DNA from 4 places in the Clostridium sp. SGI.024 genome. Region 1 is predicted to be linked to each of the others. Evidence: riboswitches for the same ligand, from Rfam matches in the RefSeq annotation. Region 1 holds a riboswitch; each other region holds the start of a gene.
The links. Region 1 has a riboswitch for S-adenosylmethionine ahead of ACQRD5_RS04495 (methionine ABC transporter ATP-binding protein). Riboswitches for the same ligand answer to the same signal wherever they lie in the genome.
Positions count from the first base shown of each region.

Region 2: linked by a shared signal. The riboswitch ahead of metK (methionine adenosyltransferase) and the one ahead of ACQRD5_RS04495 (methionine ABC transporter ATP-binding protein) in region 1 are both predicted to bind S-adenosylmethionine.
Region 3: linked by a shared signal. The riboswitch ahead of metF (methylenetetrahydrofolate reductase [NAD(P)H]) and the one ahead of ACQRD5_RS04495 (methionine ABC transporter ATP-binding protein) in region 1 are both predicted to bind S-adenosylmethionine.
Region 4: linked by a shared signal. The riboswitch ahead of metH (methionine synthase) and the one ahead of ACQRD5_RS04495 (methionine ABC transporter ATP-binding protein) in region 1 are both predicted to bind S-adenosylmethionine.

Region 1 is NZ_JBNPON010000008.1:66,258-74,098, reverse strand. It holds gene ACQRD5_RS04515 (alanyl-tRNA editing protein) at 1-376, opposite strand, end outside; gene ACQRD5_RS04510 (prolyl-tRNA synthetase associated domain-containing protein) at 424-912, opposite strand; gene ACQRD5_RS04505 (MetQ/NlpA family ABC transporter substrate-binding protein) at 1,119-1,949, opposite strand; gene ACQRD5_RS04500 (methionine ABC transporter permease) at 2,245-2,883, opposite strand; gene ACQRD5_RS04495 (methionine ABC transporter ATP-binding protein) at 2,883-3,914, opposite strand; SAM riboswitch class I at 4,004-4,146, opposite strand; gene ACQRD5_RS04490 (DUF503 domain-containing protein) at 4,228-4,515, opposite strand; gene ACQRD5_RS04485 (HD domain-containing protein) at 4,608-5,252, opposite strand; gene ACQRD5_RS04480 (hypothetical protein) at 5,334-5,621, opposite strand; gene ACQRD5_RS04475 (NPCBM/NEW2 domain-containing protein) at 5,929-7,841, opposite strand, start outside.
Region 2 is NZ_JBNPON010000090.1:132-7,972, reverse strand. It holds gene ACQRD5_RS15915 (hypothetical protein) at 1-871, opposite strand, end outside; gene recD2 (SF1B family DNA helicase RecD2) at 882-3,113, opposite strand; gene nagA (N-acetylglucosamine-6-phosphate deacetylase) at 3,265-4,395, shown strand; gene metK (methionine adenosyltransferase) at 4,433-5,608, opposite strand; SAM riboswitch class I at 5,707-5,813, opposite strand; tRNA gene ACQRD5_RS15895 (tRNA-Tyr) at 6,032-6,116, opposite strand; tRNA gene ACQRD5_RS15890 (tRNA-Thr) at 6,124-6,198, opposite strand; tRNA gene ACQRD5_RS15885 (tRNA-Val) at 6,204-6,279, opposite strand; tRNA gene ACQRD5_RS15880 (tRNA-Tyr) at 6,301-6,385, opposite strand; tRNA gene ACQRD5_RS15875 (tRNA-Thr) at 6,392-6,466, opposite strand; tRNA gene ACQRD5_RS15870 (tRNA-Tyr) at 6,486-6,570, opposite strand; gene ACQRD5_RS15865 (hypothetical protein) at 6,779-7,225, opposite strand; gene yyaC (spore protease YyaC) at 7,335-7,841, shown strand, end outside.
Region 3 is NZ_JBNPON010000002.1:60,742-68,582, forward strand. It holds gene ACQRD5_RS01110 (NADH-ubiquinone oxidoreductase-F iron-sulfur binding region domain-containing protein) at 1-1,116, opposite strand, end outside; gene ACQRD5_RS01115 (complex I 24 kDa subunit family protein) at 1,118-1,591, opposite strand; gene ACQRD5_RS01120 (S-ribosylhomocysteine lyase) at 1,732-2,190, opposite strand; gene metF (methylenetetrahydrofolate reductase [NAD(P)H]) at 2,219-3,112, opposite strand; SAM riboswitch class I at 3,187-3,300, opposite strand; gene ACQRD5_RS01130 (GNAT family N-acetyltransferase) at 3,359-3,892, opposite strand; gene ACQRD5_RS01135 (MraY family glycosyltransferase) at 4,081-5,034, opposite strand; gene ACQRD5_RS01140 (V-type ATP synthase subunit D) at 5,350-5,991, opposite strand; gene ACQRD5_RS01145 (V-type ATP synthase subunit B) at 5,994-7,376, opposite strand; gene ACQRD5_RS01150 (V-type ATP synthase subunit A) at 7,369-7,841, opposite strand, start outside.
Region 4 is NZ_JBNPON010000052.1:17,832-25,672, reverse strand. It holds gene ACQRD5_RS13060 (hypothetical protein) at 88-1,044, shown strand; SAM riboswitch class I at 1,188-1,286, shown strand; gene metH (methionine synthase) at 1,356-5,006, shown strand; gene ACQRD5_RS13050 (acetate kinase) at 5,292-6,491, shown strand; gene ACQRD5_RS13045 (PH domain-containing protein) at 6,524-6,934, shown strand; gene ACQRD5_RS13040 (DUF1450 domain-containing protein) at 7,085-7,276, shown strand; gene ACQRD5_RS13035 (DMT family transporter) at 7,361-7,841, shown strand, end outside.

The DNA.
Region 1 (7,841 bases):
CTGTGCTTATTTCTTTTCCCAAATGAATACTTACTGTATTAGCATTAAATAATTTGAAAAAGCATCCCGATAATATATGTTGGCCTAAATGTTGATGCATTCCATCTTGTCTTCGTTCCCAATCTATTTTACAACTAACAATATCATTAACCTCAAAAGGAGTCTTTAACACATTATAAATGATTTTATTTTCTTCATACACCTCTACAACTTCTTTATCATTTATGTATCCCACATCACATAGTTGCCCTCCTCCCCCTGGGAAAAATATAGTTTTATCTAAAACTATATGATATTTATCATTAACTTTTTTAACTTCTATTACCTTTGCCTCAATTTCTTTTAAATATTGATTTTTATAATATAATTTCTCCATAATATCACCTATAATTTATTTTAATACTTCTATAAATTAATTGTACACTAAAATTTTACCACATGTACTTCATTACCATGGTTTCCTATAATTTTTATTAAATCCTCTGTTTTTAACCATACTGTTGCTGTATTATCATTTGGATGAATGCCTATTAATTCTGGTGAATTTTTAAACTCTTCATCTATAAAAAATTGTACTTTACATTCTTTATCATTTAATAAACCAAGAGGTGTAACAGCTCCAGGTATTAATCCCATAATATCCATTAAATCTTTTTCATAAGCAAAGCTTAAAGGTCTTGTATTGTTCTTTTGCCTAAAATCCTTTAAATCAACTCTTTTATCTCCTCTTACTGTTATAAGATAATAATTTCTTTTTTTATCATCTCTAACAAAAAGGTTTTTTGCATCTGCTTCTGGATATGGAACCTCTATATCTTCTATTTCTTTCATATTGTACACTGCTTTGTGCTCTGTAATTTCATGCCATATATTTATATCTTTCAAATATTTATATACTTCCTGTTTGTTCATTATTATATCATCCTCTCTAATTTAACTTTAGTTGTACTTGCTACAAATAATATATATCTTAATTTAAGGTAAACTCTTAATTTGTATTTAAGTATTAAAATATATTTCTACATTATCTATTTCTATAAATTCCTATTTATAAAAATAAAAGATGAAATATTAAGGCTTAATACTTCATCTTTTATATAATAATTTATATTTATTTCTTAGAATGTTGGAATTACTGTTCCATCACTATATTTTTCTTCTATAAACTTCTTAACTTTTTCAGAAGTTAATGCCTTAGTTAAAGCTTTAATTTTTTCACTTTCTTCAGTACCTTTTTTAACAGCTAAGATATTTCTATAGTTTTTAGCTGCTTCTGCATTAGCATATTCTATTGTTAATGCTTCTTTAGCTGGATTTAATCCTGCTTCAAGAGCATAGTTACCATTAATAACTGCTATATCTACTTCTTCTAAAACTCTAGGTAATTGAGCTGCTTCTAATTCTTCAAACTTTAAGTTCTTAGTATTTTCAGTAATATCCTTAGGAGTAACTAATTCTCCATCACCTAACTTAATTAAACCTGCTTTTTCTAATAATCTTAAAGCTCTTGCTTCATTTGATGGATCATTTGGAACTGCAACTGTTGCACCATCCTTAAGATCTTTTAAATCTTTAATAGATTTAGAATAAGCTGCTAATGGTTCTAAGTGAATAGCTGCTGTATAAGTTAAATCTAAGCCTTTACTTTCATTAGTTTCATTTAAGTATGCTATATGTTGGAAGTAGTTAGCATCTAACTCACCTTCAGCTAAAGCTGTATTAGGTGTTACATAATCAGTGAATTCTACTACTTTAACTGTATATCCTTCTGCTTCAAGATCTGGCACTACTTGTTCTACTATTTCCTTATGAGGAACTGGGCTAACCCCAATTGTTATTGTTTTATCTTCAGCTGCTGAGCCAGTACCCTCTGCTTTATTTCCACATCCTACCAAGCCTATTGCTAAAGCTCCTACTAATAAAATTGATAAAATTGATTTTCTTTTCATATTTAAAACCCCCTTAATTTAATGTAAAATGTAGAATGTAAAATGTAGAATTATTGATGTAATTTGTTCCAAATTACTATAAAATTTCTTCAAAACTTCTTAGGAAGTTTTATCTTATTTTACATTTCATTTTACTTTTTTTATTTATATCTAAAAATTTAAAAACTTATAAACCTTAATCTATACACACTTATAATGCGTAATGCATAATTGATAATGAGTAATTTTTGTTGAAACTCTTATGAGTTTCTTAAATTAATGTAAAATCATTCTTCATTTTTCATTTTTCATTTCTCTATTGTGATAATTTTTTATATAAGTAATTTCCTAGTGATTGTAGAACTTGTACAATTATTACTAAGATTATTACTGTTACTATCATTACATCTGTTTGGTATCTTTGATAACCGTATCTTACTGCTAAGTCTCCAAGTCCACCTGCTCCTACTGTTCCTGCCATAGCTGAATATCCAATTATGCTTATTATTGTTAATGTTAATCCTGAAATTATTGATGGAACTGCTTCTTTAAGCATTACCTTAAATATTATTTGTGTATTTGATGCACCAAAGGATTTTGCTGCCTCTACTACTCCTGGATCTACTTCTTTTAAAGCTGATTCTATAATTCTTGCTACAAATGGAGCTGCTGCTATAGTAAGTGGAACTATTGCTGCTGTTGTTCCTATAGATTTTCCTACTATTAATTTTGTAAGTGGCATTATTGCTACCATTAAAATTATAAATGGGAAACCTCTTAAAATATTTATTATTGTATCTAATGTATTAAAAACAGTTTTATTAGGCTTTAAGCCTTTTGGTGCTGTAACTATTAATATAATAGCTGGAATAAATCCTAAAATTACTGAAAATAATGTTGAGAAAAATACCATTATTATGGTTTTATTAAATCCTTCAATTAATATTTCTGTCATTATTTAAGCACCTCCAATACTACACCTTTTTCTTCTAAATAAGCTATAACCTTGTCCTTATCTTTTTCATTAATATTTATTACTAAATTACCTAATATATCTTCTCTAAACTTTTCAAGCTTACCCCAAACTATTGAAAAATCTACATTTAAATCTCTTGCCATCTTTGTTATAAGTGCATTTTCTGAAGATGTACTTGGGAAGAATAACTTAATATTAATACCTGACTCTGGTAAAATATCTTCCTCTTCTTCTCCAAGGAATTTCTTTAATGATACCCCAGGTCTTAAGAATAATTCCTCTGACTTTCCTTCTGCTTTTAATATTCCACCTTCTATTAATGCAACTTTTTCACAAACTTCTTTTACTACTTCCATTTGGTGAGTTACTATTACTATAGTAATGCCTAACTCCTTATTAATTTTAGATAAAAGTGCTAATATATCCTTTGTTATCTTTGGATCTAAGGCTGATGTTGCTTCATCACATAGTAAAACTTTAGGCTCTAATGCTAAAGCTCTTGCTATTGCAACTCTTTGCTTTTGTCCTCCACTTAAGCTTGTGGGCTTTACTTTTGCTTTTTCAGAAAGTCCTACTAAATCTAAAAGTTCATTTACTCTTTCATTTATTCTTTTTCTTCTGTAGCTTCTATAGCTAATAGGTTTTTTATCCCCTAAACTATCTTTATATTCCTTATATTCTTCTTCAAATCCCCAAACCTCTAATGGTAAGGCTATATTATCAAATACAGTTTTTCTATTTAATAAATTAAAGCCTTGAAATATCATACCTAGTTTTTTTCTAAATTCTCTTAATTCATATCCCTTAAGCTCATTAACTTCTCTCCCCATAACATTTATTGAGCCATCTTCATAACTTTCAAGGCCATTTATGCATCTAAGTAAAGTAGATTTTCCTGCTCCACTATGCCCTATTATTCCATATATCGTACCTTCTTCTATAGATAAAGAAACATTTTTTATAACTTCCACATCATTAAATTTTTTAGTTAAATTTTTAATTTCAATCATTTATGTCCCTCCTAGAACTTAAATAAAAACAAAAAACGCACTGGAGAATAAATTCTCTAGTGCGTGTAAATATCACTTGTTGATTTATTCTCTCATCTATCAGCTTTAAAGCTGCAGGATTTAGCACCAAACTTAATATGAGTAATTTAGCTCAATAAAAATTAAGCCTATCACACCTATTAAAGGTTGCTGGGTTTCACAGGGCCAGTCCCTCCACCACTCTTGATAAGAAACATTTAAAAATGTTTATTAAATTTTATAGTAATACTATACATTTATTAACTTTAAATGTCAACAACTATTGCTAAAAAATTTAGAATACTATTACTTCTTTTCTTATATTAATTAATTCTGCATCAGTATTTTCTTCAACAAAATTTATTATATTTTCATATATTGAATCTAATTGTGCATTTGTAGCACAAATCCCTGATATACCAATTGTAATATAGTTATGAATATCTTGATTACCAACTTCATTTACTGAAATATTAAATTTATTTTTAAGTTTTTGAGTTATACTTCTTACTATCATCCTTTTTTCTTTTAAAGAATGAACCCATTCAGCTCTTAAGTTAATAGTCATTATTAGCACCTTCATAATTATCACCCTTTTATTTATATTATACTCTTTATATTAATATAAGTAAAAGAAGGGGAAATAATGCACAATTTTAATTAATAAATCATTACTTAAAAGTTCCATTCACTATAAAACTCCTCTAAGAAGTCTTCCATAAACTTATGTCTTTTTTCTGCTATTTCCTTTGCCGTATCTGTATTCATTAAATCTTTTAATTTTAATAGTTTTTCATAAAAATGATTTATTGTATGATTTTCTGCATTTTTAACTTCATCTAAGGATTTAAAATCCATAGGCTTTATTGATGGATCGTAAATTGGTCGATTTTTATGCCCTCCATAAGCAAAGGTTCTTGCTATTCCAATTGCACCTATAGCATCTAATCTATCTGCATCTTGAACTATTTTTCCTTCAATTGTATGTTGGGTTGAATCCACAACCCCACCTTTATAAGACATAGTTTTTATTATTTTTATTATTGCTTCCATATCATTCTTATCTACTTGTATAGATTTAAGAAATTTCTCCGTAACTGTGGTATTAATATCATTAGACTTTGAAAATTTCCAGTCATCAATATCATGTAATAGTGCTGTCATTTCAACAATAAAAGAATCTGCATTTTCTTTTTCTACTATATATTTAGCTAAGTTATATACTCTTTCTATATGAAACCAATCATGGCCACTTCCTTCTCCATATAATTTCTTTTTAACAAATTCTTTAGTCTTTTCTATCATTAAAACTTTATCCATTTCATTCTCCCTTAGTTGTAAAATATATAATTATTGTAAATTAATCTTAAAATTAAATGTATATTAAAAATTAAATACTCTTTATAACCTTTTATCTATCTTATCATTAGCATATTTACTAATTAATATTGATGCAAATATTAGTGAAGCTTGAAATAGTAAAAATTCATAAATATCATCACATAAAATAATCATGGCAGCAAAAGTTGCAATTGTCATCTGAAAATAAACTTGACCATAGTCTACTTTATTTATTGTTTTATTATTACCTTGTTTTCTTTTCTTAAGATTAAAAACAATTAATAATAAAACAATAATAATTATAAATATAGGCCCACCAATAAGTTTTATTAAAATTTCATCATCCATTTATTATCTCCTTTCAGAGGAAGATTTTCCTCAGTTCCCTTGCTAAGACCTTGCTAAGACCTTGCTAAGATAAGCTTTCACAGTAAATTAAGCTAAAGCTTCATTAAATCTTCAATGCCAATGCACTCAGTTTCTCTCCTCTATTAATAAAAAAATTATAACAATATATTTGTAATAAATCCCATTTTTATATTTAAATGCAATTTTTTCGCCTTTTGTGGAATGAAGTGGTCTAAAAATAAATAAAGAAGATTAAGAACAATGTGAAATTGAACTTAATCTTCCTAAAAATCCTTTTAAATTTTAATTATCTAAAAAACTTTTTTATTACAACAAATATAGCTGTAGCTATGCTTGCAAGGGCAACACTTATTATTGCTATTGTTGTTGGTTTTGCAGAAAATGACTCACTTATAGAATTATTTGATAAATCCTCTTCTTCTTTGCTATCAGAAGTAGAATTTTCTGTTTCATCTTTTTCTTTTTTATTATCAGTTTTATTTTCTGTTTTACTATCAGTTTTATTCTCTTTATTGCTCTCTGAAGTATTAGAAGCTGCATTGTTATCACTAATATTTTCTGAATTATTAGTAGATGATGCAATAGTTACTTCATTAGTAGCATACTCAACTGTAGATTCTGAATATACTTCATTAGTATATTCTCCATCATTTCCTGTTTTCTTTATCCAATCTACAACAGCTATAGATTTTGTTTCATTACCTGCTTTGTCTCTTACTATAAATTCAAATGCACCATTTTCAGTAAAGGTATAGCTAGGATTTCCATCATTGTTTACAACAACTTCATCATCTTGTAATCCATCTATAGTAACAGTTACAGCTTCATTTGTATTATTTATAGTACTATAATTTAAAACAACCATTGGAGGAGTTTTATCTATGCAATTTACCTCTACAGGTACAATAGTTTCATTACCATATTTATCAACAACAATAAATTCAAAGGTTCCATTTTCAGTAAATGTATAAGTATCCTTCCCATCATTATTTTTTATTGTTGAACCTTCTTCTAAAAATTCACTTATAGATACAGTAACATTCTCTTTTGTGCTTTCTAAAGTGCTATAAGTAACTTTTGGAGCTGGCTTCTCTTTAATTATCCAATTAACTTCTGCAACTACTTTAGCTTCGTTTCCAGCTTTATCTCTAACAATAAATTCAAATGATCCATTTTCACTAAAGGTATAAATAGGACTCTTATGGTTATTTACTACTTCTTCATCTTCAGCTAAGCCAACTAATGTAGCTGTTACATTACCATTAGTTGATTCAGTAACATCATACTGAACTTGTACATCTGGAGCTTCTTTATCTATCCAATGAACTTTTGCTTCTAAAGTATGTTGAACTCCGTTAGAATCTGCATATGTAAATATATGTGAACCATTTTCAGTAAATGTAAACTCTGTTTCTTCTGCTGTGAAGTTAGTAGGTAACTTTAATGTAGCAATAACATTCTCATTAGTTGTTGTCTCAGTTGAATACTCTATAATAGGCTCTGCTATATAAGTTTTAGTAGTATCTTCATAGAAGTTTAACATCCTACCACCAAAGAACTTATTATTTTCACTAGCACTATTTCCCCAAGTTTCTGTAGCTACTATCTTTAAATACTTAGCTTGTACTGAAGAAGGTAAGATAATAGATTGTAAAGTATTAGAGTTAGCTATATCAGTGAAAGAATGAACCTTCTCCCAAGTATTACCATCCATACTAGTATATATATCTCCAGATTTTAATCTTCCATTAGCAGACATTGAAGGAAGATATGTTAATTTAGAAATAAATCTAACCTTATCAAATTCTACACTATAGAATTTATCCTTATCAGAACCATTGTATAAAGTATGCCAATTAGTATTTTGATGACCATCTATTAAATTAATAGCAGCATTAGACTGATTATTATTTTGTGAAGAATATTCATAAAGCTTAACATGTCTTAATTGTAAATAAGATTGCTCATCTGTATTTTTATCTTCATAGAAAGTATATTCACTTTCTAATCCTTGAAGATAATTATCGTAAGCCTTATATCTTACTTTTACTACTTTATTTCCTGTAAATCTAGTTTCACTATTTAGTCCTGAAACATAATCCTTCCAAGTAACACCATTATCTTCACTATACTGTAAATTATTATCTGCCCCTATTAATAAATTCTCTAAATCATTTCTATATAAATTTGATGCATCTT
Region 2 (7,841 bases), on a different contig from region 1:
AATATAGGATTTTTTTATAATTATAAAAATCTTCATCAGCAAATAATGCAACTATATCAATACCCTCTGTCCCTAAAGAATATTCTCTTATATAATTAGTAATAATAAACGCACTCTTATTTTTGTTAATATAAATAGTATCTAATTCTTTTTTTGATTCTCCCTTTAGTAGTTTAATTACATTAACATCCTTTATCTTTATTTCATTAGTATAGTAATTATATACTTTCTGAATCCTTTCTTCAGTTGGAATATAAATTATTACTTTTCTCTTATTATTCTTAAACCATATTAAATAGTCATATAAAGTATATGGAATATCTTCATCAAGTTTAACCCTAGTTGTTATTATTCTAGGTTCTACAAAGACATTTCTCCTAATTAAATCACTTATTTCAAAAGCTGTTCCCATATTAACTACTCTATCTATTGAATATGATATTATTCTTTTAGCATAAATATATAAATACTCTAATCCAGTTCTAATCTCTTCCTTTGATACTATAGAATATTCACTTATATCATCAATAATACAAATATCATAATAATTTTTTACATCTTTAATATTTTTAGAATTTATAAAAACTAAATTTTCAGACCCATCTAATTCCTTATTACAAGAATACTTAAAATTTAATTTTTCTTTCTTTAATTCTACTAATATTTCTTCTTTGCATTTTTCACCATTCCATACATATAAAACCTTTTTATTTTCTTTAATTGACATCTTAATAATATTAATAAAAATTAATGCTGTATTATATGGATTGGTTATTATATTTAAAATTTTTGATTGCTTATTATACCACTTATTTATTTTAGATACACAATTATTAAACTCTTTCACGTTAATTAATATATTATCTAACATTTAACTTCTCCTACTCAGTGAATATTTCATTACTAGTAATATCTACAATTCTATTTTTTAGAGATGAATATCTGCTTACACTCTTATCATTAGTAATCATATATTGTAATGCTTTTGGAACTCCAACAACCACAACTAATTCTTTTGCTCTAGTAATTGCAGTATAAAGTAAATTTTTATTCATAAGTAAAGGTGAACCCATAAAAGCTGGAGTAATAATAACTTTAAACTCACTTCCTTGGCTTTTATGAATGGTTATGGCATAGGCTAATTCTAATTCATCTAAATATATGTAATCATAAACAACTTTTCTTTCATCATCAAAGACTACAGTTAATGTTTTTTCTTCATCATTAATGCTTTCTATAAAGCCCATATCTCCATTAAATACGCCTACTCCTTCATTATCTCCATATCCATTTATTCTAACCCACTTTAAAGAATAATTATTTTTAATTTGCATTACCTTATCCCCTTCTCTAAAGGTAACATCTTTTAAATCTTTTTCTTTTTTACCTGGAGATTTTGGATTTAATACATTTTGCAATTCATTATTTAAATTTTGTACCCCTAGTATACCTTTTCTTGTAGGCGTTAGTATTTGAATATCCCTATATTTATCCCAAGCTGTATTAAACTTTGGAAGCCTTCTATTTATTAAATCTATTATTGTCCTAAGTATTTCATTAACATCTTCCTTATTCTCAAAGAAAAAATCTCCATCTTTTCTATTTAAAATTGGCATTTCTCTATTATTAATTTTATGTGCATTAGTTACTATTAAACTTTCTTTTCCTTGTCTAAATATATCTTTTAATCTAACTACTTTTATAAATTTACTTTCAATTAAGTCTTTTAATACATTTCCTGCTCCTACAGAAGGAAGCTGATCAACATCACCAACTATAATTAATCTAGTGCCTAATTTTATTGCCTTAAGTAAACTATTCATAAGCATTATATCTATCATAGATGCTTCATCTATAATAATTACATCTGCTTCTAGCGGCTCACTTTCGCCTAGCTTATAGTAAGACTTTCCTTCATCACTAACACCCATTTCTAGTAGTCTATGTATTGTTTTAGCTTCTCTTCCAGTAGATTCACTCATTCTTTTTGCTGCTCTTCCAGTTGGAGCCCCTAGAACTACTTTCATATTGTTATTTTCATAAATTTCAATTATGGCTTTTATTATAGTTGTCTTCCCTGTACCAGGTCCTCCTGTAATTATTTCTATTCCATTATCAAAAGCCCCTACTATTGCCTCTCTTTGTGATGGTGCAAATTTTATGCTATATTTTTTTTCAAAAACTCCTATTTCAAACTCAATATCTGAATTAATACTTCTAAAATTCTCCATACTTAAAGTTATTATCCTATTAGTTACACCTAATTCACAATAATAATATGGTAATGCAAATACAGAATCTATCCCTTCTATTTTTTCAACTTTTACTTTAGAATCTAAAGATAAATTATATAAACTTTCTTCAACCATTTCAGAAGTAGCACCTAATATTTTACTTGATTCTCTTATTAATTCATCCTTTGGCATAAATGTATTACCTGAGGCAGAAAATTGGTTTAATATGTATCTAATTCCACTTTGAATTCTAAAAGGAGAATTTGGTTCAATTCCTATACTTTTTGCTATTCTATCAGCAGTTATAAATCCAATACCACTAATTTCATCTGAAAGAATATAAGGATTTTCTAATATTATTTCTTTAGCATCAGCTCCAAATTTTTTGTGGATCTTTATACACTGATTTGTACTCATCCCATGGCCTTGAAAAAACATTACTATATCCTTTAAATCCCTTTGTTCTAAATATGACTCCTTAATAATTTCAAACTTTTTTTCTCCTATTCCTTCTACTAATTTTATTTTATCTATATCTGTATCTAAAACTTCTAAAGTTTTTTCCTTAAATTTTTCTACTAGCCTTTTAGCTGTAATAGGTCCTATTCCTCTTATTATTCCTGTTGATAAATATCTTTCAATTCCTTTTGTGGAATTTGGAAGTATTTCTTCATATTCTTCTATATTAAATTGTCGTCCAAATTGCTTATGAACTACCCATTGTCCTTTTAACTTAACATGTTGACCTTCTTTTATAAAGGGAACCACTCCAACTGCACTAATTATTTCTTTTTCTATTCTTATTTTAGTTACCACATACCCAGTATCGTCACTTTTAAATACAATAGATTCAACTATTCCATTTATACAATCTTCCATGTTACCTTCTCCAAATCTAAATATTTTTATTAATTTCTATTTTTATTATATAATATATCTAAATTAATACATACTAAAGATTAATTTTTTAATTACTATTATTTTCAATATGCTATAATTAATGTATATTCAAATTTATGGAGGTGTTTATATGCTTATAAAAAACTGTAATATTATATATCTTGATAAAATAGAAAAAGGTTCTGTTTTAGTTGAAAATGGTAAGATAAAAGAAATAAATCCAACTAATGTTGATACTACTGACGTACTTGATGCTAATGGATTATATTTATCTCCTGGATTTATAGATGTTCATATTCATGGTGCTGGTGGTCATGATACTATGGATGGTACTTTTGAAGCAATTAATGAAATATCAAAAGTAATAGTAAAACATGGAACTACTGCTTTTACACCAACAACAATGACTGTTGCTGTAGAAGATATTAGAAAGTCAATGGAAGTTATAAAAGAAGCTAAGGAAAATGGAACTGATGGTGCTATCGTACTAGGTGCTCATTTAGAAGGACCTTTCATTAGTCCAAAAGCTATAGGAGCTCAAAATCCTAATTTCTTAATTGCACCAACTTTAGAAAACTATACTGCAATGGTTGGAGATGCTGAAGATGCAGTTGTATCTATCACAATTGCTCCTGAAGTTCCTGGAGCTAAAGAATTAATAAAAGAATTATCTCAAAGAGGAGTTGTTTGCTCTATAGGTCATACTAAAGCTACATATGCCGAAGCTATGGAAGGAATTAAATGTGGATGTTGCCACTCAACTCACCTTTTCAATGCTATGACACCTTTTGCTCATAGAGAACCTGGTGTTGTTGGTGCTATTTTTGATAGTGAAATAACAACTGAAACTATTTCAGATGGAATACATATATCTTACCCAGCCCTTAGAATAGCTTACAACCAAAAGACTCCTGATAAGGTTCTTTTAGTTACAGATGCTATGATGGCTTGTGGAATGTCTGATGGTATGTATGCTTTAGGTGGTCAAGATGTTGAAGTTAAAGATGGTGCTGCAAGATTATTAAGTGGAAGCTTAGCAGGTTCAATTCTTACTTTAGATAGAGCGGTTCATAATGTTTATAAAAACGTTGGACTTCCATTATATGAAGCTGTTAAAATGGCTAGCTATAATGCTGCAAGACACTGTAAAGTTGAAGATAGAAAAGGCCTTATAAAAGAAGGCTATGATGCAGATTTACTATTATTTGATGAAGATATTAACATCAAAAATGTAATAGTTGGCGGAAAAGTATTAGTATAAAAAGGAGCTGCCTAAGCAGCTCCTTAATTTATATATTTTATAAATATTTTTTTATTTCTTCTACTTTGTTTAATTGTTCCCAAGGAAGATTTAAATCAATTCTACCAAAGTGTCCATAAGCTGCAGTTTGCTTATAGATAGGTCTTCTTAAGTCTAAATCTCTAATTATAGCACCTGGTCTTAAGTCAAATATCTTCTCTACAATTGAAACTATTTCTTCTTCAGACTTCTTACCTGTTCCAAATGTTTCTATTTCAATTGATACTGGCTTAGCAACGCCAATAGCATATGCTAATTGTATTTCTAATTTATCAGCAACCCCTGCTGCAACTAAGTTCTTTGCTACCCATCTAGCTGCATATGCTGCAGATCTATCAACCTTAGTTGGATCCTTTCCTGAGAAAGCACCGCCACCATGTCTTCCATATCCACCATAAGTATCAACAATTATCTTTCTTCCTGTTAAACCACTATCTCCTTGTGGGCCACCAACAACAAATCTACCTGTTGGGTTAATAAAATACTTAGTTTTATCATCTAATAATTCAACTGGAACTACAGCTTTTATTACATGTTCCATTAGGTCTTTTCTAATTTGTTCTTGAGAAACTTCTTCGCTGTGTTGTGTTGATATAACGATTGTATCTATTCTTAATACTTTATTATCATCATACTCTACAGTAACTTGAGTTTTTCCATCTGGTCTTAAATATGCTAAAGTTCCGTTTTTTCTAACTTCTGATAATCTTCTTGATAATCTATGAGCCATAGCTATTGGTAATGGCATAAATTCTTCTGTTTCATTAGTTGCAAAACCAAACATCATACCTTGGTCTCCAGCTCCAACAGCTTCAACATTATCCTTTTCTCCCGCTTTATATTCTAAAGCTTCATTTACTCCCATAGCTATATCACCTGATTGCTCATCTATAGAAGTTAAAACTGCACATGTTTCACAGTCAAAACCATATTTGGCTCTATCATATCCTATTTCTTTAATAGTTTCTCTTACTAACTTTGGAATATCAACATAGCAATTAGTTGATATTTCTCCCATAACTAAAACCATTCCTGTAGTAACAGCAGTTTCACAGGCTACTCTTGCCATAGGGTCTTTTGCTAAGATACTATCTAAGACTGCATCTGATATTTGGTCACAAATTTTATCTGGATGTCCTTCTGTAACTGACTCTGATGTAAATAATTTTTTCATATTAATATCTCCTTTCTTTTTTTTGATATTAATTCTAAAAATTTAGCTATATAATAAAAAATCTCTTCGATAAGAAGAGATGTTAAAAATCATAACTTTTCTTATCTTGCAAAATTATATTGCTGGAATTGGCACCACACTCAAATGAATGAAGTAGGTTGCCGGGTTTCATAGGGCCCTTTCCCTCCACCTCTCTTGATAAGAACTAATATCAAATTTTACTTTTCAGATTATATCATTTTTAAAATTATTCGTCAAGAACAATACATATTATTCTGAATATTTGTTTTATAAAAATATTTCTTATTTTTCTTCTCTGTATTTATACTATAGATGCCCTTAATCTTTATTATTCATTTCAAAAAGTCGTAATAAATGAACAAACAAAAAGTCGTACTTCTTATGAAATACGACTTTTTGTTTTGGTGGGGGAGGACGGATTCGAACCATCGAAACGAAACGTAACAGATTTACAGTCTGCCCCCTTTGGCCACTCGGGAACTCCCCCTTATTTATGGAGCTGGCAATAGGAATCGAACCTACAACCTGCTGATTACAAGTCAGCTGCTCTACCGTTGAGCCATGCCAGCATATATGGTGGAAACAACAGGGATCGAACCTGTGACCCTCTGCTTGTAAGGCAGATGCTCTCCCAGCTGAGCTATGCTTCCATACACAAATCAAATTTAAAATGGTGGGGGAGGACGGATTCGAACCATCGAAACGAAACGTAACAGATTTACAGTCTGCCCCCTTTGGCCACTCGGGAACTCCCCCATTTTTTGGAGCTGGCAATAGGAATCGAACCTACAACCTGCTGATTACAAGTCAGCTGCTCTACCGTTGAGCCATGCCAGCATATTCAAATAAATTTAAATGGTGGGGGAGGACGGATTCGAACCATCGAAACGAAACGTAACAGATTTACAGTCTGCCCCCTTTGGCCACTCGGGAACTCCCCCATAAAATTTATTTTATTATTTTCAGTCATTGGATTTTACTCGCTCGACTGACAATGACTAGTATATATTTATTATTTACTAATTTCAAGTTTAATATTTATTCATTTAACTGAATTACAGTTATTTTATTCTATTTTTCTTTCATTTCCTCACATTTAATACTATTATCTTTTTTAAAATTATATTTATTATATTTTATTTATTAAATTTAGTCTAAAATAATTGAATTTATAGAATTCTCTAGTATATCTTTAAATATTTCATAATCTGATGAACTCATTCTCTTTTTAGCTAATTCTACGCCTTTTTTTATTTGTTCTTTGTTGTCTTTATCTATAAAAAAATCATTAATTTTTATTAAATCTAAAATAGATAATTTTTTCATAATTACATTCAACTTTTCTTTTCTCTCATTATCAAGATAATTAAATAAACTATTTGAAATACTTTGCTTTAATGAAACAGTTTCTACTTCAACAGAATCATTAATAAAATCTTTATTTTTATTTAAAGTATTATTTTCATTTATATCTTCACTAAAAATCTCATTACTTAATACCTCTTTACTTTTTAGAGGCTCCCAAATAAGTAAAAAATAAATAGGTATACTTGCACCTAATATAATAGTAAATATATAAATTATTACCTTTTTCATATAGTTCACCACCTTTATTTAATTACTATCCTGTTTATATTTTTTTATACATTTTATTATATTTAAATTGCTTACCACATATATTGGTATAATCAGGAGGTGAATTTTAATGAAGCATAAAGTACATTATGATGATCATAATTCCTACATGGAAATTGCTAATAAAATAAAAGAATATATAAAAGATAATACTGTAATAATTTGTGTAGGTACAGACAAATGTATTGGAGACTCTCTTGGTCCACTTGTAGGTAGTATTTTAGTGGAAAATAATTTTTTATTACCTGTCTTTGGAACACTTCAATCTCCTATTCATGCTTTAAATATTGAAGATAAATTAAATTATATTAATAAACTTCACCCTAATGCACTAATTATAGGTATAGATGCTTGCTTAGGAGAAGAAGATTCTATAGGTGAAATTCATATTCGTGATTATCCAATTCATCCTGGAAAAGGTGTAGGAAAATCCCTGCCAGAAGTTGGACAAATCTCAATAATAGGTATTGTTGATTCTAGTGACAGTGATATTTTTTTTACTAATAGAAGTATTAGACTATTTTTAATTATGGAAATGGCTAAAGTAATATCAAAAGCCCTTATATCAGCTTACTCT
Region 3 (7,841 bases), on a different contig from region 1:
ATACCAATTAGCTCCATTGTTAATTATTTGACAAATATTTGCGAAGGTTTCCACATTATTAACGCAGGTAGGTTTTTGCCATAATCCTTTTTCTGAAGTTCTAGGTGGTTTCATAGTTGGCTCTCCTCTTTGACCTTCAATGGAATGTATCAAAGCTGTTGCCTCACCACATACAAAAGCTCCAGCACCATACTTAATTTCAATATCAAAATTAAAGCCAGTATTTAATATATTTTCCCCAAGTACTCCAATTTCTCTAGCTTGAGCAATTGCTACTTTTAATCTATGCACTGCTAAAGGATATTCAGCTCTAATATAAATATAGCCCTTACTTGCTCCTATAGCATATCCACAAATAGCCATAGCTTCTAATACAGAGTTAGGATCTCCTTCTAATATAGCTCTATCCATAAATGCACCTGGATCTCCTTCATCGGCGTTGCAAATTACATACTTTATATCCCCTTCTGCTCTTCTTGTAGCATCCCACTTTCTACCTGTTGGAAATCCTCCACCACCTCTTCCTCTTAGTCCTGATTCTGTAATCTCCTTTATAACTTCCTCTTTTGTCATAGAGGTTATAGCTTTTCCTAATGCTGTATAAGCTCCAACTGCTAACGCATCTTCCATATTTTCAGGGTCTATTACTCCACAATTTTTTAAAGCTATTTTTACTTGCTTTTTATAAAATGGTATTTCTTCTTTTACTCTTATTCTTTCTTTGGTCTCTTTATCCTCATATAATAATCTTTCAACAACTTCTCCATTAAGTATATGACTTTCTATTATTTCCTTAACATCCTCATCTTTAACTTCAATATAAAAAACCTTATCAGGCATAATTTCTATAACTGGTCCCTTAGCACAAAATCCAAAGCATCCTGTCATTATTACTTTTACTTTTTCTTGCAATCCTAATCTTTCTATTTCTTCTTTAAACTTTTCTTCTATTTTATCTGCTCTTGAAGCTTTACATCCAGGACCTCCACATATTAATATATGTCTCTCCTCTATTATTCCATTATTGAACTTTTCTGGATTTTGCCTTACTTCAATTTTACTTTTATATTCACTAACTTTATTTAGTAAATCTTTATAATCCCTTATTTTTTCCATATTAACCCCGCTCCCTTAAATTATTAATTAATTCAGTAACTTGAGGCTTTGTAAAGTGTCCGTAAACCTTATCATTAACTAGTACTACTGGTGCAATTGCACAGGAACCAACACATCTTAAAGTATCTAATGTAAATAATTTATCTTCAGTTGTTTCCCCTTCTTTAATACCTAACACTTTTCTAAAATCCTCTAATATATCATTTGCCCCTCTTACAAAGCAAGCAGTTCCAGTACAAATGCTAATAACATATTTCCCTTTTGGCTCAGTTGAAAAATATGAATAAAAAGTTATTACACCATAAACCTTTGAAACTGGTATATTTAGCATTTCTGCTATATATTCCTGCACATCCCTTCCCAAATATCCATAAAGGTTCTGAGCCTGATGTAAAACTGCAATTAAAGAGCTTTCATCATCGTTTCCTTCTTGGATAAATGATTTTAAATCTTTGAACTTACTACACTTGTCCATTAAATCATCTCCACAAAATATTTTTGAAATTTTAAAAATTTTCTAAATTTTCTATCTATTTAATATTATCACATATTTTGTATTTGTTAAACAAAAAAATGCATTCTAATTTCACAATTAGAATGCAATGAAAAATATTTTTATTTTTCTCCATATATACTTAATGAAAAACCTTTTTTTAATGCTTCTTTTGCATATTCCTTAGCTCCAAATAAAGATAAATCTCTATAATTTCCACATTGTACTTCATTAGCAGCTGGAATTTCAGTAGCCTTTAAAACCTCTTCTAAAGCAGCTTCTAAAGCTACTTTTATCTCCTTTGAATCTCTATCTCCCCAAATGCTTAAATAAAAACCTGTTCTACATCCCATTGGAGAAAAATCAATAATCCCTTCAACTTTATCTCTAAGTTCATAAGCTAGTAAATGCTCTAATCCATGCATAGCTGCTGTTCCAAAAGCTTCTTTATTAGGTTGTAAAAATCTAATATCGAACTTAGTTACCTTATCTCCATTTTTTCCTTCTAGCAAACAACATTTCCTTATATAAGGTGCCTTAACTATTCTATGATCTAATTCAAAACTTTCAACTTTTTCCATACAATATACCTCCACTATATTTATAAATTTAATTTACCTCATTTTCTAAAGTATTTATAGTATTAACAATGGATGAAATGCTTTCACTTATTTTCTTAGCCACATAAGGGTTATTCATTGTATATAAATGAATACCCTGAACTCCAGTAGATATTAAATCTATAATTTGTTCAGTTGCATATGCAATTCCAGCATCTCTTAATGCCTCTGGATTATATTCATATTTATTCATAATCTTTATAAACTTATTTGGAACTTTAGCACCACATAATGATACTATTCTCTTTATTTGTTTTGTGTTTATAACAGGCATAATTCCAGCTTGAATTGGAATAGATATTCCATACTTTTCTTTTTGCTCTAAGAAATTATAAAAATACTCATTATCAAAAAACAGTTGTGATATTAAATGCGTTGCTCCAGCTTCTTGTTTTTTCTTTAAATTTATTAAATCATCTTCATAAGACTTGCTATCTAAATGCCCCTCAGGATAACAAGCTCCAACTATATTAAAGTCATTTCTTAATTTAATATGCTTTATTAAATCGCTAGCATATTTAAAATCACTTTTTCCATCAAAATCAATTGGAATATCACCTCTTAAAGCTAAAACATTTTCTATTCCTTCTTTTTTTAAATCATTTAAAATCTTATCTACTTGCTCTTTAGTAGAATTAATACAAGTTAAATGTGCTAATGGCTCTATCTTATATTTATTTTTGATTATAGAAGATATCTCACAAGTCATATTTTTAGATAAGCTTCCACCTGCCCCATAGGTTACACTTATAAAATCTGGACTTAAACCTTTTAATTCTTCTAAAGTATTATAAATAGTATCTATATTTGATTCTTGCTTTGGTGGAAATATTTCAAAAGAAAAAACCACCTTCTTTTCATTAAATAAATTATTAATATTCATAACTTGCCCCCTTTTCATTACTAAAAAAAGTACCTAAAGGATAACCTTTAGGTACGTAAATAGCCTATATATTACCCTTATCTTACAGGAATTAGCACCACACAAATAAAACAATTAATTTAAATAAAATTAACATTGTAGGTTGCCGGGTATCATAGGGCCAGTCCCTCCACCACTCTTGATAAGTTTTGTTCATTCTTTTTTTATATTATAAGTCTTTTTCTTAATTTTGTAAATATTCAAATTTTATTCTTTGTAATCTTCTTTAAATAAAGCCATAAGTGTAATATCATTATACTTGCCATTTCTATATAATTCTTTCTTTAATATTCCTTCCTCTATAAAACCTATTTTTTTATAACATGCTATTGCTCTAGCATTAAAAGAAAATACTCCAAGTTTTATCTTATCCATATTTACTTCTTCAAATATAAATTTTATTAACACTTTTAAAGCATCACTACCATAATCCCTTCCCCAGTAATCTTTATCTCCAAGCATTATCCCTATGGTACAGTTTCTATTTTTCACATCACAATGGTTGATACTGCATCCTCCAATATATTTTCCAGTTTCTAAATCTTCAATTGCAAAATCATAAGTGAAATCTTTATTACTTTTCCTACTTTTTATCCATTCTTCTTCCTGCCATTTAGTAATTGGAAAAGGAATGGCGGTATCTAGAAATTTTTTAGTTTCTTCATCATTTATAAATTCTACAGCTCTTTCTATATCTTCTTCCCTATAAGCTCTTAGCTTAACTAATTTTCCCCTATACATAATTCTCCCCCTTAAAATAAATACTCTGATATTTTACACTTTAAATTATAAAATAAGGAACTGTTATAAACAGCTCCAAATCAAAAATATAAATTTAAAATTATTATATAATTTATTTTCAATTACTAATAAATATTTTCACCCTAATTCTACATTTCAAATTTTTCATTAGCCATAGCTACTAAATCCTATCTTTTTATTAACAACAGAATAATTGATATTAAACTAAAAGCTAAACTAACCATATTTATATATGTTACAACTTGTTTTGGCGTAAATCCCTTTGATTCTAATCTGTAATGAATTTGACTTCTATCTGCTTGATATACTGGCTTACCATCAATAAATCTTTTTACTATTACAAAAAGATTATCAAATATCGGTATTGCTAATGCTAATATTGGTATAAATATACTCATTAAAGTTGCTTGTTTAAAAGCTCCATCTAAAGCAATTATACTTAAAATAAATCCTAAGAAGTTTGCACCTGAATCTCCCATAAAAATCTTAGCAGGATAATTATTGTACTTTAAGAATCCAAGTGTAACTCCTGAAACAATTAGTGACATAGTAATAGATTCACTTTGTTTTAATATTATTGCTGCTCCTGCAAAGGTGATAGATGATATAAGAGACAAGCCACCAGCAAGTCCATCCATTCCATCTGACCAGTTAATAACAGTTGTTACTCCAAATATCCACGTAATTGTTAATATAAATTGTACAAAACTAGATAAAACTATATAATTTCCTGTAAATGGATTAGTAAAACCTCTAAATACAATGCCAGCATTATATATTATAAATGCTGCTATTAATTGAATTATTAATCTAGGATATATAGGAAATTCCTTTCCTCTGGATTTATAAAAGTCATCAACTAAACCTATTGCTAAAATAAGAAAAGATCCTATAAATATTAAAATTTTTTCTTTTGTTAAAGTATAGTTATTAACTAAAAAATAAACTATAAAAAAACCTATAAACATTGCTACTCCACCACAAAGGGGAGTTTCTTTATCATGCTTTTTTCTCTTTGTTGGTTTATCAGTAAAACTATATTTATTAAATAATTTCATTAACCATGGTGTTATAAAATAAACTATTAAAAATGATACTACTAAAGATAAAATATATCTCATAATATGCTCCTTAAAAAAATAATGCAAATTTATTATGTAAATAATTCTTATGTAAACAATTATTATCTAATTATACTATTAACCCTTATTTTTATCAATGACAAAAGAATTACGAATTATTTCAAAAAAATTAGAGCTGTAAATTAGAATGCATAATGCGTAATGGATAATGCATAATTATAGAAGTAATTTGTTCCAAATTACAAATTTAAATATAGAATTTCTCTATAAAACTATAAATGAGTATAAAACTAATTTAATAGTTTTATACCCATTTTACATTTTTTATTCTTTTTATATTATATAATAACTTTGTTAGCTTTTTGCTTGTATTATATCTTTAACCTTCATAAGCCTAGTTAAAGCTCCTCTTTCATTTTCATCTAACTTCATTCTAATGTATTTAATAGTTTCTTGTAATGAAGGTATAGTCATATATTCAAGTGCATTAACTCTTCTTCTAGTCTTTTCAATTTCATCTGCCATTAGCTGAGTTGATTTTTCAACTTCTGCTAATTCTAATAATTTAGGTAACATATCATATAATTTAGCAATAGAATCATCTAATTCTGATGATGTACTTGCAAAACCATAAGGGAATATACTACCTTCATCACCTTCAAGCTGCCTATGAAAATCCATTTTAGGAACATTAACACTCATTATATTTTTAGTTCCTACTTCAACAGATATACTTTCTTTTGGATAAGCTACTGCTTCTTCTAAAAATTCCGAGCTCATAACAGCCCTAGCCATAACAAAATCCTTAAGTGCTCCTTGAAGCTCTGCTTCAACAGATTTTCTTAATTCATTATTATATTTGACAAGATTAACGAATTGTCTCATAAGCTCATCTTGCTTATCCTTTAAAAGTTTATGTCCTCTTGTAGCTGTAACTAATCTTTTCTTTAGCTTAGACATCTCCATTCTAGTAGGATTGACATTTAATCTTGCCATGGCTATTCTTCATCTCCCTTTGGCATATACTTTTCAAGATACTCATCTCTAATTCTCTTAAGTTCAGTTCTTGGAAGTATCTTTAAAAGCTTCCATCCTAAATTTAATGTTTCTTCTATACTTCTATTAGTTGTAAAGCCTTGTGAAACATATTGTTCTTCAAAAGCTTCTGCAAATTTTGCATATTGCTTATCTGTATCAGATAAAGCTGATTCACCTAAGATTGCTGATAATTCTTTTGCTTGCTTACCTTGAGCATAAGCTGAGAATAATTGGTTCATTGTATCAGCATGATCTTCTCTAGTCTTATTCTTACCAATACCTTTATCTTTAAGTCTTGATAATGATGGAAGAACATCTATTGGAGGTATAATACCTTTCTTATATAACTCTCTTGAAAGAATTATTTGTCCTTCTGTTATATATCCAGTTAAGTCAGGAATCGGATGTGTCTTATCCTCTTCTGGCATTGTTAAAATAGGAATTTGAGTTATAGAACCTTCTTTTCCTCTAAGTCTTCCTGCTCTTTCATATAAAGTTGAAAGGTCAGTATATAGATATCCTGGATATCCTCTTCTTCCTGGAACTTCTTTTCTAGCAGCTGAAACTTCTCTTAATGCTTCTGCATAGTTTGTTATATCAGTCATTATAACAAGTACATGCATTCCTTTTTCATAAGCTAAGTATTCTGCTGTAGTAAGAGCCATTCTTGGAGTTGCTATTCTTTCGATAGCAGGGTCAGATGCAAGATTCATAAATAATACTGAATTATCTATAGCACCTGTTTTATTAAATTCATCAACGAAGAATTGTGATTCTTCGAAGGTAATACCTATAGCAGCAAATACAACTGCAAAGTTAGCATCTGAGTTTAAAACTCTCGCTTGTCTTGCTATTTGTGCAGCTAATTGTGCATGTGGAAGTCCTGATGCTGAGAAAACAGGTAACTTTTGTCCTCTTACTAAGGTATTTAGTCCATCAATAGCTGAAATACCTGTTTGAATAAATTCTGAAGGATAATCTCTTGATACAGGATTAATTGCTTCCCCATTTATATCAAATCTTTTTTCAGGTATTATGTTAGGGCCATTATCAATTGGATGTCCCATACCATCGAATATTCTACCAAGCATATCTTCAGAAACACCTAATTCAAGTGGTCTTCCTAAGAATCTAGCCTTTGTTTCTTTTAAGTTAATTCCTGATGATCCTTCAAAAAGCTGAACCATAGCCTTAGTTCCATTAATTTCAAGAACCTTACCTCTTCTCTTTTCTCCAGTTTGAAGTTCAACTTCAACTAATTCATCATATTTAACACCTTCAACGCCTTCAACAACCATTAAAGGTCCTACAACTTCTGTTACTGTCTTGTATTCTCTAAGCATCTAGAACACCTCCTTCTTCAGTTATTAGTGCATCTATAGCAGATTTTAATTCTAATTCAATTTCATCTATCTTATTTATATTCTTTTCATTAATATACTTACTTCTTGCTATTTTATCTCTAATTTCATCTAAGCCTAAAATTTTATTTAAATAAACGCCTGCTTTTAATGCTCTTTCTGCTTCTTTTCTGAAAAGAAGTATTAACTTTAGCATCTTATATTGTTTATCTAATGAAGCATATGTATCAACTTCATGGAAGGCATTTTGTTGAAGATAGTCTTCTCTTAATGACTTAGATACTTCTAATTTAAGTCTATCCATTTCAGATAAGGCATCAATTCCAACAAGACTTACTATTTCTTGAAGTCCTGATTCTTCTTGAAGTAAAGTCATAGCTTCTTGTCTTAAAGTTGACCAATCAGATGCAACTTCTTCATTCATCCATGTATCAATTGTATCTGCAT
Region 4 (7,841 bases), on a different contig from region 1:
GATAAAAGTTTTTAATTATATTATAGTTTAATCTTTTACAATTGATAAGTATAAATGTATAATATTACATGTGCAATAGACAAAGGAGTGATTTGCTTGAAAAGAATTTTTGAATTAACAACAAAAGATATTGAGACAATTAATAAAAATGAATTAAGAGAAATCATTGAGGGATCTGAAGGAAGGACAGTTATGTCTGAATGTATAATAAGTTATACTCCATATATTAAAGAAGTATCTAATTTAGAATTAGCTTCAAGTTTTGGTGCAGATATGTTAACATTAAATACTTTTGATTTTGAAAAACCATTTATCTTTGGTATAGATGGAGGAAATATTTTATTAAATGATTTAGGAAAAATAGCACAAGTATATGAAGAAAGTGTAAAAAGAAATTTAAATGATAAAAATTATATAAAAAATATTAAGAAATTAGTTGGAAGATTAATAGGAGTAAATTTAGAACCTGTACCAGAGGGAAGTACATATGAAAAAGGTTTTACATTAAATGAATATAGTCTAAAAAAAGTTAAAGAATATGGGTTTGATTATATTGTAATAACAGGAAATCCAAATACAGGTGTTAATGCTGAGACAATATGTAATGGAATAAAATTAGCTAAGGAAATACTAGGAGAAGATACATTAATTATAGCTGGTAAAATGCATGGGGCAGGTAGTGGAAATATATACGATGAAGAAACTATAAAAGGATTTATAGATGCAGGAGCAGATGTTGTATTAATACCAGCACCTGGTACAGTTCCAGGATTTGATTTATCTTTAGCAAAAGATATAATTTCTATGATACATGATAATGGTGCATTAGCAATGACAACAATTGGGACATCACAAGAAGGTTCAAGTAAATCAGTTATAGAACAAATTGCTTTAAATTCTAAGATGGCAGGAGCAGATATTCAACATATAGGGGATTGTGGAACTTTTGGTATGGCAGTTCCAGAAAATATTATGACATTATCTGTTGCAATAAGAGGAATAAGACATACTTATAGAAGAATGGCTCAATCTATATTAAGATAATAATAAAAATATAAAATACTCTCAAAGTTATAATACTTTTGAGAGTATTTTAGCATTACTTTAATTTAATGGATTATTTATTTAATTTAAAAGAACAAAATTGACTTATTCTCGTAAAAAATATATAATTATATAAATTAAGAATCTTATTATGAGTGGTGGAGGGACTGGCCCTATGAAGCCCAGCAACCTACTTTTTAAGTGTGGTGCCAAATCCAACAGAGAAATCTGAAAAATAAGAGAAATATATTATGAAATTATTAATCTCTTCTTTTTGAAAGAGATTTTTTTATTTTTAAGGGGGTATTATAATGATTTCTAAATTTAAGATAATTGATGATTTAAAAAATAGAATATTAGTTATAGATGGGGCAATGGGAACTAATATTCAAAGCTATATGCTTGATGAGAAAGATTATAGAGGAGATATATTAAAGGATTTTCCCTTTGCTTTAAAAGGAAATAATGATTTATTAAGTGTAACAAATCCTGATATTATAAAAAATATACATAGAGGATTTTTAGAAGCAGGAGCAGATATAATAGAAACAAATACTTTAAATTCAAATTTTATATCACAACGTGATTTTAATTTAGAAGAGCTAGTTTATAAAATGAATTATGAGAGTGCAAAAATTGCTAGAGATTTATGTAATGAATTTGAATTAAAAGATGGAAGAAAAAGATATGTTGCTGGATCAATTGGGCCAACAAATAAAATGGCATCTTTATCACCTGATGTAGAGGATCCAACTTTAAGAAGTGTAAATTTTGATGAATTAAAAGAAGCATATAAAGAACAAGTTAATGCATTGATAGATGGGGGAATAGATATTGTACTAATCGAAACTATTTTTGATTCATTAAATGCACGAGCAGCAATTATTGCTGCAAATGAAGTTTATAAAGAGAAAGGGAATAGCTTACCTATTATGATTTCAGGAACTATTGCTGATAAATCTGGAAGAATATTATCTGGTCAAGATATATTAGCTTTTGCAAATTCTATGAGAAATGATTATATCATATCTATTGGATTAAATTGTTCTTTTGGTGCTAAAGAATTAATGAGTTTTATAAAAGAACTTGCTGAAACACAAGATTTATTTATTTCAGTTTATCCTAATGCAGGATTACCTAACGAACTTGGCTTTTACGATGAATCGCCTAAAGTAACAGCAACTTATATAGAAGAAATGCTAAAGGAAGGATATTTAAATATGGTTGGAGGTTGTTGTGGAACAACTTTTGAGCATATTAAAGAAATATCTAAAGTAGCTAAAAAATATAAACCAAGGGAAATTAAAAAAGTAATTAAAGAAAGTGTATACTGTGGGTTAGAAGTAACTAAGTCAAATAAAGAAATGAATTTTATAAATATAGGAGAAAGAACAAATATTTCAGGTTCTGCAAAATTTGCTAGGCTTATCAAAGAAAAAAATTATGAAGAAGCTTTAAAAATAGCTAAAAATCAAGTGGAAAATGGAGCCCAAATTATAGATGTTAATTTTGATGATGGACTTCTAGATAGTGAATTTGAAATGGAAAATTTCTTGAAATTAATAGCTTCAGATCCAGATATATCAGCAAAACCTATAATGATAGATTCATCAAGGTGGGAAGTAATAGAAAAAGGATTGAAGTCAATTCAAGGAAAACACATTGTAAATTCTATTTCTTTAAAAAATGGAGAAGAAGAATTTATAAAAATAGCAAATATCATTAAGGATTTTGGTGCAGCAGTTGTTGTTATGGCTTTCGATGAAATTGGTCAAGCTGATAATTACGAAAGAAAAATTAATGTTTGTAAAAGGGCTTATGATATATTAGTTAATAAAGTAAATTTTCCTCCAGAAGATATTATATTTGATCCAAATATACTAGCAATAGCAACAGGTATTGAAGAGCATAATAACTATGCAGTGGACTTTATAAATGCAACTAAATGGATAAAGGAAAATCTTCCTAAAGCTAAAGTATCAGGAGGAGTTAGTAATTTATCTTTTGCATTTAGAGGAAATAATAGGGTTAGAGAAGCAATGCATTCAGTTTTTCTATATCATGCAATAAAAAATGGAATGGATATGGGAATCGTAAATCCTGGAATGATTCAAATATATGATGAAATACCAAGTGATTTATTAACACTTGTAGAAGATGTGATTTTTAATAAAAGAAATGATGCTAGTGAACGATTACTAGATGCAGCCAATAATTATAAATCAGATAATATAAAAGAAAAATCAAATAATGAAAATTGGAGAAATTTTTCTTGTAGAGAAAGATTAGAATATTCTTTAGTTAAAGGGATTACAGATTATATAGAGGAAGATTTATCTGAAGCGTTAAATATATATGATAAGGCTTTAAACATAATAGAAGGTCCTTTGATGGAAGGAATGAAGAGAGTAGGAGAATTATTTGGTGATGGAAAAATGTTTTTACCACAGGTTGTAAAATCAGCAAGAGTAATGAAAAAAGCAACTGCATTTTTGACACCTTATATAGATAAAGATGTCTTAGGAAGTTATAAAAAGGATGGTAAAATATTAATAGCTACTGTAAAAGGCGATGTACATGATATTGGTAAAAATATAGTAAGCGTAGTACTATCATGTAACAACTTTGAAGTAATAGACCTTGGCGTAATGGTTCCATGTGAAGAAATACTTAATAGAGCAATTGAAGAAAATGTAGATATAATAGGGTTAAGTGGATTAATTACTCCTTCATTAAATGAAATGATAACAGTTGCAAAAGAAATGGAGAAAAGAGGACTTAAAATACCGCTTATTATAGGTGGTGCTACAACATCAAAGATTCATACGGCTCTAAAAATAGATCCAAGTTATAGTGGACCTGTGATTTATGGATTTGATGCTTCAAAAACAGTAGAAATTTGCAAAACTTTAGTTTCAAAAAATAGAGAGGACTTTATTGATAATACCAAGAATGACTATAAAAGAATAAGAGAAAATTATAATAAATCAAAGCAAGACTATATATCTATTGAAGAAGCTAGGAAAAATAAATTAAAATTAGATTGGAATAGCGAAATAATTAAAAAACCAAATTTTCTAGGAGTTAAATATATTGAAGATTATTCAATAAATGATATTAGGCCATTTATTGATTGGAGTTTTTTCTTTATTGCATGGGGCATGAAAATGAAATATCCTGAGATTCTAGAAGATGAAAAATATGGTAGTGAAGCTAAAAAAATATTAAATGATGCTAATAAATTATTAGATGAATTAGAAATTAATAAAATAGTAAAACCAAGAGGGGTATTTGGTATATTTAGAGCAAATTCATGTGCTGATGACATAGAGTTATATGATGATAAGAATAATATTATTGAAACATTTAATATGTTTAGACAACAAAGAAAAAATGAAAATAATATTTATTTATCATTAAGTGATTATATTGCACCAAAAGAATCTAAAATAGAAGATTACATGGGAGCATTCTTAGTTACTAGTGGAAAAGAAGCTAAAGAATATGCAAATGAATTAAGAGATAATGGTGATGAGTATAATTCAATGTTATTAAATTTTGTTTGTGATAGGTTAGCAGAAGCATTTGCAGAAAAGCTTCATTTAGATCTTAGAAAAAAATATTGGGGATATTCTGAAAATGAAAACTTAAAATTAGATGATGTGCTTAAAGGAAAATATATTGGTATTAGGCCAGCAATTGGTTATCCTTCTCTAAAAGATCAAAAAGAAATAAAAAAGATATTTAGAATCTTAGATGGAGAAAATTATACAGGTGCTAGTATTACAGAAAATTATATGATAGATCCTCCATCATCAGTATGTGGGTTATATTTTGCAAATAAGAATGCAAAATACTTTGATGTTTACAAAATAGATGAAAATCAATTAAGTGACTACTCAAAAAGAAATAATTCTAGTTTAAATGAGTTGAAATTAAGGTTACCATATATATTAGTTTAATGAAATAAAGAGCTGCTTAGGTAGCTCTTTATTTTAGTTTTTTGAAAATTTCTATGTTAAAAAACTAAAATATAGAATATTAAATTTCATCAAAGTATTATTAACAAATAGATTTAAATATTGTTATATAAAAAAATAGTAAAACTACGCTAATTGTAATGAAGTTATAAAAATTTACGAATTTTAAATATTTTCATTAAATATTGAAGAATCTATGAATTTGAATATATGAATTTTTAGTGTATTATATAATTAATAGAATATATATAAAAAAGGAGAGTTTAAATGAAAATTTTAGTTATTAATTGTGGAAGTTCATCTCTAAAATATCAACTAATTGATATGGATACAGAAACTTCATTAGTACAAGGATTAGTCGAAAGAATAGGAATAGATGGATCAATCTTGACTCAAAAGGTAGAAGGAAAAGAAAAATATATTATTCAGGAAGATATGGTTGATCATAAAGTTGCAATAAAACATGTTTTAAATGCACTTATAGATGAGAAAAATGGTGTAATTAAATCAATGGAAGAAATTGGTGCGGTTGGTCATAGGGTTGTTCATGGAGGAGAAAAGTATTCTCAGTCAGTAATAATTGATGAAAATGTTTTAGAATCTATAAGAGATTGTATATCATTAGCTCCATTACATAACCCACCTAATATTATAGGGATTGATGCATGTAGAGAACTTATGCCAAATACACCAATGGTAGCTGTATTTGATACTGCATTTCATCAAACTATGCCAAAGGAAGCGTATATATGTGCCTTACCATATGAATTATATGAAAAGTATGGAATAAGAAAATATGGTTTCCATGGAACATCACATATGTATGTTTCTCAAAAAGTTGCTGAAGTTATGAAAAAAGATATCAAAGACTTAAAGATTATAACTTGTCATTTAGGAAATGGATGCTCACTTGCAGCTATAAAGGGAGGTAAGTCAATAGATACTTCAATGGGCTTTACTCCACTTGCTGGAGTTATGATGGGTACTAGAGCTGGAAGTATAGACCCTTCAGTAATTAGCTTCCTAGTAGAAGAAAAAGGTTATACTATGAATGAAGTAGATGAACTATTAAATAAAAAATCTGGGGTTCTGGGAATATCAGGAGTTTCATCAGATTTCAGAGATGTTTTAGAAGAATCAGAAAAGGGTAATGAAAGAGCTAAACTTGCTTTAGATATATTTAATTACAAAGTAAAAGCACAAATAGCAGCTTACGCTGGTATAATGGGTGGAGTAGATGCTATAGTTTTTACTGCAGGTATTGGAGAAAATTCTTCAATTACAAGAAAAGAATGCTTAAGTGGACTTGAATTCCTTGGATTTAATATAGATGAAAATAAAAATTCAGTAAGAGGAAAAATTCAAGAAATATCAACTGATGATTCAAAGATTAAGGTGTTTGTAATACCTACTAATGAAGAACTTATGATTGCTAGAGAAACAGTGAAATTAGTTAATAATAAATAAAAATAAAAATTAGATAAAGATAGATTCTTTGAATTTGTCTTTATCTAATTTTTTTTTTTATTTTTACAAATATTTTAATTGTATTTATTATAATTCCTTTATGTTTCTTTATTCCAAATAAATTATTATTAATAAAAATTTCTTTAATATCATTCTTAATTTTATACAATATATTTCTTGGCTACCTAGAGTATAGGAATACATCTTTAGGTGTTAATAAGGAGTTATTGGTAGCAAGTAGTGGAAGTAATATAAAAATTACAACTTTAATTAAACAAGAGCACTTACAATCTATAGAAGTTAAAGAAAATCCTTTTCAACGAAGAAAAAATGTATGTGATTTTAAGTTAGACATATATAGCAATAAAATAGGAGATATTGTTGTTGTTAAAAATTTAAATAAGGTTTTGTTAAATACTATTGATAAAAATTTAATTTTATAAAATGAAATATTAAGAAACTTATACTAAAAATAAGATAATAAAAGGATATGAAAGAAAATAAGAATTATTTAATAAAATTGGGATTTGAGAAAAATTAATACTATTAATATAATTACCTTATAAAATAGCAATATAAAAGGAGAATAAATTATGATAACAGTATGTCCAGTTTGTTCAGGAATAGACACAGATAAATTAGAATTAAAATTTGGAAGTAAAAATGTTGAAGTTGGTTGCATAGGAGAATGTGGTGGAAGAGACGGTTTAGTAATAGGATATGCAAATGGAAAATACATTGAAACAGAAACAGAAGAGGATTTTATAAAGAAAGTTGAAGAATAATGAAAAAAACCTTAGAGATGCTTCTAAGGTTTTTTTGATATTTATTTGTTTTCTATGTATTATATACAAGTGAGGAGTGATAAAATGAATAATTTAAGTGATAGGGTTAAGGGCATTATATTTATAACTTTTTCTGCATTTGGATTTGCAGGTATGTCAGCTTTTGTTAAATTAGCTGGAGATTTACCATCTTTTCAAAAAACATTTTTTAGAAATTTAGTTTCATGTATAATTGCTTTAGCTTTTATTATTAAAAATAAAGAGAGTTTTTTTGGTAAAAAGGATAGTCAAAAGTTATTAATATTAAGATCAACATTAGGAACTATTGGAATAGTGTTAAACTACTACTCTATAGATAAATTAATACTTTCAGATGCTAATATGTTAAATAAACTAAGTCCATTTTTTGTAATTATTTTTTCTGCCTTATTCCTTAGAGAAAAAATTAATTTTAAACAAATTATATCAATTGTTATTGCATTTATAGGTGTAATATTTATTATTAAGCCAACTTTTAATATGGATGTTTTCCCATTTATAATTGGTATTTTAGGAGCTATTTTTG